2 linked regions of the Prosthecobacter dejongeii genome follow. The protein of the gene in region 2 interacts with the protein of the main gene of each other region in a pairwise test. Links are inferred from orthologs where the notes say so. Each region holds a gene or a part of one and is shown on either strand. Other genes may lie near its edges.

Evidence for each region. The genes of interacting proteins can lie anywhere in the genome.
Region 1: the proteins of ligA (region 2) and leuS interact in binary tests that used the Escherichia coli proteins (3 or more experiments, as listed by UniProt). The link is inferred for Prosthecobacter dejongeii from one-to-one orthologs.

Annotation. Positions count from the first base shown.
Region 1 is NZ_JACHIF010000011.1:25,528-30,135, reverse strand. What follows is about bases 1,427-4,608. They hold leuS (leucine--tRNA ligase), read left to right. Parts: upstream 1,427-1,807; coding sequence 1,808-4,408; downstream 4,409-4,608. Other genes in these bases: HNQ64_RS20625 (hypothetical protein), read right to left, coding at 4,588-4,608; vccD (Verru_Chthon cassette protein D), read right to left, coding at 1,427-1,462. Also shown: vccC (Verru_Chthon cassette protein C), read right to left, coding at 1-45; vccB (Verru_Chthon cassette protein B), read right to left, coding at 42-569; more of vccD, read right to left, coding at 725-1,426.
Region 2 is NZ_JACHIF010000004.1:459,585-465,401, reverse strand. Bases 2,713-5,677 are described here. They hold ligA (NAD-dependent DNA ligase LigA), read left to right. Parts: upstream 2,713-3,174; coding sequence 3,175-5,181; downstream 5,182-5,677. Other genes in these bases: HNQ64_RS12450 (DUF6896 domain-containing protein), read left to right, coding at 5,271-5,677; HNQ64_RS12460 (RNA polymerase sigma factor), read right to left, coding at 2,713-2,992. Also shown: HNQ64_RS12465 (YfbK domain-containing protein), read right to left, coding at 1-2,415; more of HNQ64_RS12460, read right to left, coding at 2,453-2,712; more of HNQ64_RS12450, read left to right, coding at 5,678-5,684. UniProt on the Escherichia coli protein: DNA ligase that catalyzes the formation of phosphodiester linkages between 5'-phosphoryl and 3'-hydroxyl groups in double-stranded DNA using NAD as a coenzyme and as the energy source for the reaction.

The DNA.
Region 1 (4,608 bases), on a different replicon or contig from region 2:
ATGGCTTTGGCCTAACTGAGTATTAGGATGATGGTGTGGGCTCATAGACTTTTAGCCACATGGCCGGTGAAAGTGGAAAACTTCAGGGATGTCATGCTGGAGTCTAAAGTGCCTTCAGGAGGATCTGCGGGGCCTGTGGATGGGCCTGCAATCGGCAGCTCTTGACCTTCAGGATTCAGTGCCACCTGCACGATGACGGTAGCGAGATGAGGTTGTGGGGTGCCTCCAGCCTCCGTGGGAATGGAGGTGGTATTTTGCACCCGAGTCAGGGCGTGATAGATGGCTCCTGCTTCACTTGTTAATTCAGTGCCTTCGTCGTCAAAGTAGCGCCATGGCTTCGTAGCGGGTGCAGCGGTGAGGACTTGGTAGTCTGTCTGCGCAGCTTCATACAACAATCGCTGGCCGATCTGTGAAGTGACCGTGGTATTGAGAGCATCGCGAAAATTCGTTAAACCTGCTGGAATCAGGCCGATCATGAGGGTGATCGTGGAAGCTGCGATGCCGATGGCGACGACGACTTCAACCAATGAGAATCCGAGACGTGACCTGGGGGGGAGGGACGTTTTCATGGGGAGATAGGGGCTGAGGGGTATGGCTTCTGGCCTTTTTCGAAAGAAAGCTAAATATTAGCCTAACAAAAAGTGTATTATTGTTGGGTTTGTCTTTTCCCGCGTCGTGTGCGGCACGCTGGATTACAGTGACGCGGGGCTATGCTGAGCTCAAATCAGGGCCGGTAACTGCGGATGGTGCCGCGCGCCGGTTTGATCTGAACGGTGACGTAGTTAGGCGGTGGTGATTCTTTGACGGATCGAGGATACATCGTCAAAAACCACTGCTGTTGGCTATCTAAGTCCGTGCTACCATCTGGTAGGAAACGAATGCGAAAAGCGCTGTAATCTGTGCCACCATCTGACAGGGGAATTTGCTCATCCCCTGTCTTCCAGTCATTTTTCAGACGGGAATCTGAGATCAGGGTGGAGAGGCTGCTATCTTCACTGATGTGGATAGCCTCGGGCAGGCGGCGTGCTTCGCGCAAGGGTTTCGCTGTAGCATTGTCCTCGTCGAATATGAAGGCTTGTAGAGCATTCACCCCTTGGTCCTCACCAAAGGAGTTTGGGACGTTGGGACGGTAAAGCCGAACTTCCACCACACGATCTTTAGCGATGGCTGTATGGCGGGCTAACCGGAGTTCATCCATAACGGTTTCACCGGCCGAGGTGATCTGATTCGCCACCACCACATCCTGAGCCACATTGGCGGCTAAGGTTAGGAGAATGGTAGAGATGGAAACAACGACGAGAACTTCAATCAGGGTAAAACCAGATCGCCGCTGGCGGGCGTTGTTTAAAGACAGCCTGTGGAGCGAAGCTTCTGTCTCGCTCCTGAGCCGTGAAGGCGGGGAAAATTCACCCGGGGTAGAAGCGGAAATCACTCTTTGGCTGGTGGGATGAGTCGCTCTCATGTATTACTTTGTAAATACACGGACAAATTTGCTCAATATAAAAATGATTTTTGATTGTCTTTTTATGACTTTGTGCGGTTAACAAGAAAGATTTTTCTTATTGAGGCGTGTCATCGGGCTTTACAGCTTCGGTTGCACGGGAAATGGGTTTTGAAAAAGCCAATCTTGTTTTACAAATCTAGTTAGGGGGACGGTGAGACTTGGAGAAAAGTGTTTTTCAGTCGGGACGGTGTCACCATCTTCTCTGGAGGTGGGCGCAGTCTGAGTGCAGCCTGCGTTATCCTGGGGATAGGTAAACTCCTTGGTTGCGAAATGGCCGGGGCACGCCTTCTTGCGCGCCCCTGTATGAGTAGCGAGCAGCGTAAAGCATTTCCTTTTTCTGAGTTTGAGCCGAAGTGGCAGTCCGAGTGGGATGCCAGGCAGGCTTTCCGTACCCCGAATCCTGGGGATGCGGACTTTGATGCTTCCAAGCCGAAGTATTATGTGCTCGACATGTTCCCATATCCCAGCGGTGCGGGCCTGCATGTGGGGCACCCGGAAGGCTATACGGCCACGGACATCATCGGCCGCTATAAAAAGATGACGGGGCATAACGTGCTGCACCCCATGGGCTGGGATGCCTTCGGCCTGCCGGCGGAGCAGTATGCCATCAAGACCGGTCAGCACCCACGCGTGACGACGGAAGCGAATATTGAGGGCTTCCGGGGTCAGTTGAAGCGGCTGGGCTTTGCCTATGACTGGAGCCGCGAGGTGAACACCACCGATCCGGGTTACTTCAAGTGGACGCAGTGGATTTTCACCAAGCTGTACAATAGCTACGTGAATGCCGAAGGCAAAGCTGCGCCCATCAGCGAGCTGGAGGCTCAAGGCCTGAGCCGCACAGAGATTGACGCCCGCCGCCTCGCTTACGTGAGCGAGGCTCCGGTAAACTGGTGCCCGGAGCTGGGCACGGTGCTGGCGAATGAAGAAGTGGTGGATGGCAAGAGTGAGGTGGGTGGCTTCCCGGTGGAGCGTCGCCCCATGCGACAGTGGATGCTGCGCATCACCGCCTTTGCCCAGCGCCTGATCGATGAATTGGACGGCCTGGACTGGCCAGAAAGCATCCGCCTGCTACAGCGCAACTGGATCGGCCGCAGCGAAGGTGCTGAAGTGAAGTTTGCCCTGGTGGGCAGCGAGCAAACAGTGACGGTTTTCACCACACGTCCAGACACGTTGTTTGGTGCGACCTACATGGTCATCGCCCCAGAGCATCCGCTGGTGGAAGTGATTTCGACACCCGAACAGAAGGACGCCGTGGCAGCTTATCAGAAAGCCATCGGTTCCAAGTCCGACCTTGAGCGCACCGAGCTGGCCAAAGATAAGACCGGCGTCTTCACAGGCGGCTTTGCCATCAATCCGGTCAATGGCGAGAAGATCCCCGTCTGGATCGCCGACTACGTCATGATGGGCTACGGCACCGGTGCCATCATGGCCGTGCCTGCGCATGATGAACGGGATTGGGAATTCGCCACGAAGTTCCATCTACCAATCCGTGAAGTCGTTGCCGCTGCTCCGAAGCTGAGCGGAGAAGGAGGGGCCGTCTGTGAGATGGAACCTGCTGCTTGTTTTGCAAATGAAGGATTTGCCGTGAACTCTGGCTTTCTGGATGGCCTGTCCACCGCAGAAGCCAAAAAGAAGATGGCGTCCTGGCTGGAGGAAAAAGGCCTGGGCAAGGGCATGGTGAACTACAAACTGCGTGACTGGCTATTCAGCCGTCAGCGGTATTGGGGCGAACCCTTCCCCATCGTGTGGGAGAATGGCGAGCATCGTTCCATCCCAGAGACGGAGCTGCCGCTGCTGCCGCCGACTTTGGAAGACTTCAAGCCTACTGGCACGCCGGAACCGCCGCTGTCCAAGGCGACGGATTGGGTGAAGTATTCCGAAACGGCGACTCGTGAGCTGAATACGATGCCACAGTGGGCGGGTTCCTGCTGGTACTATCTGCGGTATTGTGATGCGCAGAATAACCAACGATTCGTCAGCGAAGAGGCGGAGAAATACTGGATGGGCGGTGGCAAGCCCGGCGGTGTGGATTTGTACGTGGGCGGCACGGAGCATGCCGTGCTGCATCTGCTGTATGCGCGCTTCTGGCACAAGGTCTTGTTTGACCTGGGCTACGTCAGCACGCCAGAGCCCTTCCAGCGTCTGGTGAACCAGGGCCTCATCATGGGTGAGGACGGGCAGAAGATGTCCAAGAGCCGCGGCAACGTGGTGAACCCGGATGATGTGGTGCGCGAGTATGGCGCGGATGCACTGCGCCTTTATGAGATGTTCATGGGCCCGCTTGAGCAGGTGAAACCGTGGAGTATGAAGGGCGTGGAGGGCGTGTATCGCTTCCTGGCCCGCGTGTGGCGTCTGGTCATGGAACAGAACGCGGAAGGCGTGTGGAGCATCTCCAGCACGCTGCAAGATGTACCTGCGGACAAGGCCGTGACGAAGGTGCTGCACGAGACCATCAAGAAGTGCGGAGAGGACATCGAGAAGCTGAGCTTTAACACCGCGATCGCGCAGATGATGGTGTGCACAAATGCTTTCACGGCAGCCACCGCCAAGCCCGTGCGTGAAATCGTGACTTTCCTGAAGGTGCTGGGCCCCTTTGCCCCGCATCTGGCTGAGGAGCTGAATTCACGCATCGCTGGGGCCTTCCCTGAGGTGGCAGTGAAAGGGCTGCTGAGTGATGAAACCTGGCCAGTTTATGATCCTGCGGCCCTGGTGGAAGACGAAGTCGAAATCGTCTTTCAGGTGAATGGCAAGCTGCGTGACAAAGCTCGCATCGCCATTCAGGCCACCAAGGAAGAGATCGAAAAAATCGCTCTCGCGAGTCCGCGTGTGCAGGAGTTCATGGAAGGTAAACCCGTGCGAAAACTGATCGTGGTGCCAGGTAAGCTGGTTAACATCGTGGTGTAATCCGGATGATTTGTTGAAGCCGTGCTCTTGCCTGGGAGCACGGCTTTTTTGTTTATGAGAGGTGGGACGTTCCGCATCTTGGAAGCTTCGTGTGGGGCGGCAGCTCTTCATGGAGCGCGGGCGTCCCTCCTGCTGTTTTCTGCGTCTCGCGGAAAACCGTTCTGGCGGCTCGTTCCCGCTTAAAGCTGAGTGGTGAGGGG
Region 2 (5,817 bases):
TCCCCTCGCCTTCTCGATGAGTTGGATAAACTCGCCACGGTAACCCAGAGCATCGGTTCCTTTGCCTTCCAGGGCAAGCTGGCGAACTTGGTCCCAGGTGAGCTGGCCAGCATAAGAAGACTGGCGCAGCAGCAGACCAAACCCCGCTACGGCTGTGGTGAACTTGAATTCGCCACTGGCCGTGTCCATTGCCCGGGAATTATCCTTCACTGGCACCTCAATGAGGCTACTGGTGTTGCCTTCAGGTTCTTTGTAGCGCAGCTTCACGGTCAAAGCCTCGTCCGTTGCAGCTGCAGTAGCAGCCATGGGGACTGCGGGAGTGATTGGCTGTTGATACTTCAGCGCATCCACTTGAGGAAGTGTCCCCCCCCCAGGAGGCAGATTCGCAGGCACCAGCTCATACAGCGCGGTGACGCTATGCCCAGCTCCGATTTCCCCAGCGTCCTTGGCGTCGTCATTGAAATCTTCTTTGGCTAACAAACGATTCTCATAACCGATGAGGCGGTAGCTGCGGATAACTGCGGGATTGAACTCCACCTGAATCTTCACATCCTTGGCGATGGTGACCAGCGTGCCGTTCATCTGCTCTACCAGCACCTTGCGGGCCTCGCCCAGGCTGTCAATGTAGGCGTAGTTGCCGTTGCCCTTGTCGGCCAAGGTTTCCATGGTGCGGTCCTTCAGATTGCCCGAGCCATACCCCAACACGCTGAGGAAGACGCCACTGCGGGCTTTCTCGGAGATAAAGGTTTCCAACTCCGTCGGGCTGCTGATGCCCACATTGAAGTCGCCATCCGTGCACAGTACCACGCGGTTCACGCCGCCTTTGATGAAGCCGGCCACGGCCTGCTCATAGGCCAAGCGAATGCCCGCGCTGCCATGGGTGCCACCGCCAGCCTGGAGCCGATCAATTGCAGATACGATCTCGCCTTTATTTTGGCCAGTGGTGGAGGACAAGACCACCTGCGATCCATTGGCATAGGTCACCATAGAGACACGGTCATTTTCGCCAAGTTGCCCGGCCAACATGCGCAGGCTCTGCTGCACAAGCGGCAGTTTGTTTGGCTCCGCCATGGAGCCAGAGACATCCACCAGGAAGACCAAGTTGCTGGGCTGGCGATCCAGGCCGATCTGCTTGCCTTTGATGGCGATGCGAGCCAGCCGATGCTGCGGCTGCCAAGGGCACGCGGCCATCTCCACTTTGACAGCAAAAGGTTCCTTCACCCCTGCCGCCGGGCCCTTTTCATCCATGGGAAAATAATTGATTAACTCCTCAATGCGCACGGCATCGCGTGGTGGCGCACTGTTCTGATTGAGAAAGCGCCGCACATTCGCATACGAGGCCGTGTCCACATCAATAGAAAAGGTGGACAGCGGCTCGCTCTCCACACTCTTGAGCGCGTTTTCGATGATCTGCGTGTAGGACTCTTGGCTGCGACGCATTTGAGTTTCGCCGTCCATAATGTCGGCGTTTCCTGCCATCCCAGATCCTGCGATGAGTGTTACCGAACTTGGAGCGGACCGCACAACGCCTCCCGTGTAGGTCGTGCGGCCTTGGAGGGTCAGAGTGCCTGCACCGGTGATGGTCAAGCTACCGCCATTAACTGTGATATTGCCATTGGCCACTGGAGCCGCAGGTTTAGGTGCTGCGGCGGGGGTGGCTGCGACTTGCCCTGGTGCCACACTAGCGGTTGTCGGGGCTGGGGATTCCCAAGGTTCATTCGCCTGGTTCAGCAAGCGGGCACGCTGCTGATCTTGGGTCGCAGCAAAATATTCCCGTCTTGCCGCTTCTGCATCGACCATTGTTGCCTCGTTCTTCGCCTTCGTTTCAGGCATATTAGAAAACGTCATTGCCGCCTTAGCATCCTTCGCCGCCAGTGTGCTTTCATCTTGCTTCATCAAGGGAGCCGCGTTCGCCTGAAGCTTCCGCATCGATGTCGGCGGGGCTGCAGCCACCACCGGGGCTGGTTCCTCGGGCACAGGACTCGTCCGTGTGATGATGGTCTGATCATCGCCAAGGTTCCCACGAACGGTCGGAGTGATCTCGGCCATCTGGCCTTCGCTCTCCATCTGCTTGCGGATGAACAGGGTCGTGCCCATCACCACGGCGGCAGCGGCAGCCAGATTCATGAAGACATGACGTCTCCAAAACGTCGGCTGTTTCGGTAATGCGGGTTGGGGCGCTTCATTGGGAAACGAAGCCGCAGGGGCATCGGCACGGCTCAGTCGCTCGCGTTGTTCAGGGGTGAAGGCGAGGGAGTCGTCGCCGAGTTCTGCCGTGAGGAAGTCGCAGAAGCCCTTGGTCTGGCTGGCCTGCGTGCTGGCCTCGGCGTCTTCCTGGATGAGGGCCTCGATCTGGGCGCGCTCTTCGGCGCTGAGTTCGTTCAGGGCCCAGGCGGTTATTTGTTCCGGTTTCATGGGGAAAGTGAATTAAAAAATTTAAACAAAGGTTTGGTTAGGCCAGGGCGGATTTCTGTTTGCCCGGTGTGGCGTCTTCCTGGGCTTGCCACTTCAGGCGCAGGGCCAGCACGCCGTGATGAATGAGGTAGCCGACATTGCCGATGCTGGTCTGCATGGCGTCGCTGATCTGTTTGTAATCGAGTCCGGCGATGAATTTGAGGCGGATGGCCTCGCGCTGGCGCAGGGGAAGTTCTTCGATGAAGCCGCGCAGGGCGGCGGCGGTCTCCCGGCTTTCCATTTCTGCTCCGGGCTGGGGGACCTCGGAGGCTTCCAGGTCTAAACTTTGCGTTTCCATGACAATGAGGCGTTGGTGTTTGCGCTGGTGGTCCAGAGCGCGATTTTTACAGACGGTGAAGAGCCAGGGCGCCAGCCGGTCCGGATCCAGCGTGGCGAGGTTTTGGCTCAATTTGATAAACACGTCCTGCACGACATCGCGTGCCTCTTCAGCGTCGTTGGTAAAGCTGTGGGCATACCGCAGCAGCGGCCTCTCATAGCGGCTCAACGTGTCCAGAAACAGGCGGTGGGTGTCGTTCATGGGGTCGTGTTCGCCAGGCATCACGTCAGTGTGAGGGCTTTCTTGGGGCCGGGTGAAATTCTTTTTTCGGCGATTCTCCTCAGACGCCCCGACAAGCCTGAGAGTTCAGCTTTCTGAAAACGAGGAAGTAATACCGAATCTCCCTTTCCCAGGTCGAGCTTTCTCGCTAAAAAAGAGGTCGCATGACTCACGCTGAAGCCGCCGCCCGAGCCGAATCCCTCCGCACCAATCTCCACCGCCACAACCACCTCTATTACGTCGAGGCCCGGCAGGAGATCACCGACCAGGAATTCGATGCCCTCCTGCGCGAACTTCAGGCCATCGAGACGCAGTTTCCCGATCTTCTTACCTCCGACTCTCCCACCCAGCGTGTCGGCGGGGCCCCTATCGAAGGCTTCACCCAGATCCGGCACACCATCCCGATGATGAGCCTGGACAACACCTACTCCGAAGCCGAACTGACCGCCTTCTTTGCCCGCCTGCAAAAAGGCCTGGGTCGCGAAAAGATCGCCTGTGTCATCGAGCCCAAAGTGGACGGCGTGGCCATCAGCATCCGATACGAAAATGGCGTGCTGAAACATGGCATCACCCGTGGCGATGGCCAGACCGGGGACGATGTGACCACCAATCTGAAGACCATCAAAGCCCTGCCCCTGCGCCTGCCGAAAGACGGCCCGCAGACCTTCGAAGTGCGCGGTGAGGTCTTCATGACCAAGGCGAACTTCGCCAAGCTCAATGAAGAACGTGAAGATGCAGGTGAACCCCGCTTTGCCAACCCCCGCAACTCCACGGCAGGCACTCTCAAATTGCTGGACCCAAAAATCGTCGCCAAGCGCCCGCTCGACATCGTTTTTTATGGCCTAGCCGACTCCTGGGGCATGCCCATCGAGGCGCAGACAGAGGTTTATGAACTGCTGAAAAACGCCGGGCTGCGCAAGGCCGATAAAGTCTGGGAAAAGGACAGCGCCGAAGGCCTGCTGGAGGCCATCCATGAACTGGATGCCATGCGCAAGTCCCTGCCCTATGAAACCGACGGTGCCGTGATCAAGGTCAACGCCTTTGCGGATCAGCGCGAACTCGGCTTCACCAGCAAGGCCCCGCGCTGGGCCATCGCCTACAAGTATCAGCCTGAGCAAGCAAAGACAAAGCTCCTCGCCGTGGACATCCAAGTGGGCCGCACCGGGGCCCTCACGCCTGTAGCACGCCTCACCCCTGTCTTCCTCAGCGGCTCCACGGTCACTTACTCCACGCTGCATAACTTCGAGGAGATCGAACGCAAAGATATCCGTATAGGAGATACCGTGGTCATCGAAAAAGCGGGGGAGATCATTCCCGCCGTGGTCATGGTAAAAAAGGATTTACGCACTGGCGACGAGCTCACTATCCCAGTCCCTACTCACTGCCCCATCTGCGGCACCGGAGTGCACAAGGACGAAGAACAGGTCGTCATCCGTTGCCCCAATCCCAAATGTCCAGAGGTGGTGAAACGTCGTTTAGAACATTTTGTTAGCCGTGGAGCCATGGACATCAGCGGCCTCGGCGAATCCGTCGTCGCCCAGTTGGTGGACACACCCTTGAACGGCGTGCCCACCGTGTCAGACGCCGCCGATCTTTATGACCTGAACGAGTTGAAACTCGCCCGCCTGGAGCGCATGGGCACCAAGAGCATTGATAACCTCCTCAAGGCCATCGAAGCCAGTAAACAGCAGGACGCCTGGCGGCTCGTCTTCGGTCTCGGCATCCTCCATGTCGGTGCTGGTGGTGCCCGCAAGCTGCTTGAGCACTTTGGCAGTATTGATGCCATCGCTAAGGCCAGTATTGAAGAACTGACCCAGTGCCCGGACATCGGGGCCATCGTCGCCCCCAGCGTCCATGGCTGGTTTAACAACGAAGATAACAAAGCCCTGCTGGAACGCCTCCGCACCGCTGGTCTCACCTTCGCCCAGCGCACCGTCGAAGCCGCCAGCGATAAGCTCAACGGCAGCACCTGGGTCATCACCGGCACCCTCAGCCAGGACCGCGAAACCATCGCCGACACCATCCGCGCCAACGGTGGCAAGGTCAGCGGCAGCGTCAGTGGCAAGACCACCTACCTCCTGGCTGGAGCCGATGCCGGCAGCAAGCTCGACAAGGCCACCAAGCTAGGCGTGAAGATCCTGAGTGAGGAAGATTTTCGAGGGATGCTGTAAGGAGCCTCGTTGGGATTCAACTGGCACATGCCAGTTGCCAGTGAAAACTCAAAAGAACTCCACGCACGTCCCTGTTGCCCGCTCTAACCATGCACCCCGGTCTAATCCAAGTCATTAGAGCTTTCAGGTCGGCCCAAGATCTCGCGGTGATTACTTTGAACGAGCGTCTTGGTGTTCCCTTACCCAGCTCAAACCTTGAATGGGCAAAGTCCTGCCATCAGATGGAACTTCCAAAGTTGGGAGAGAGCATTGGCATCCAAATTCGTCCACATGGTTATGGAGTCGAAATGAAATTCCCAAGCATCTCCGTTGACTTCGATTGGGGCGAGTTGGGGGAGGGAAACGGATTTGATACCTGGCGTCTGTGGAAGCATTGCAAAGAAAATAGGATCTTCCTGAATTTCATGACTTACGACTTGCTCGAAATTCGCGTCCGAAAGGCCTGGGAAGACTCAGAACTTGTCGGTGACCGTTTACTTTATTATTTACCGGAAGAGCGGTAGTCGGCTCGACATACTAGCCAATCATGATAACCCGTCCACAGTGCGGCACAAAAGCACGCTGGAAAGCTCACACATTGAATTCCTCGCCCCTGTGTCCAAGGGCAAAAACCAACCAGCCATTGGTATGAGACGG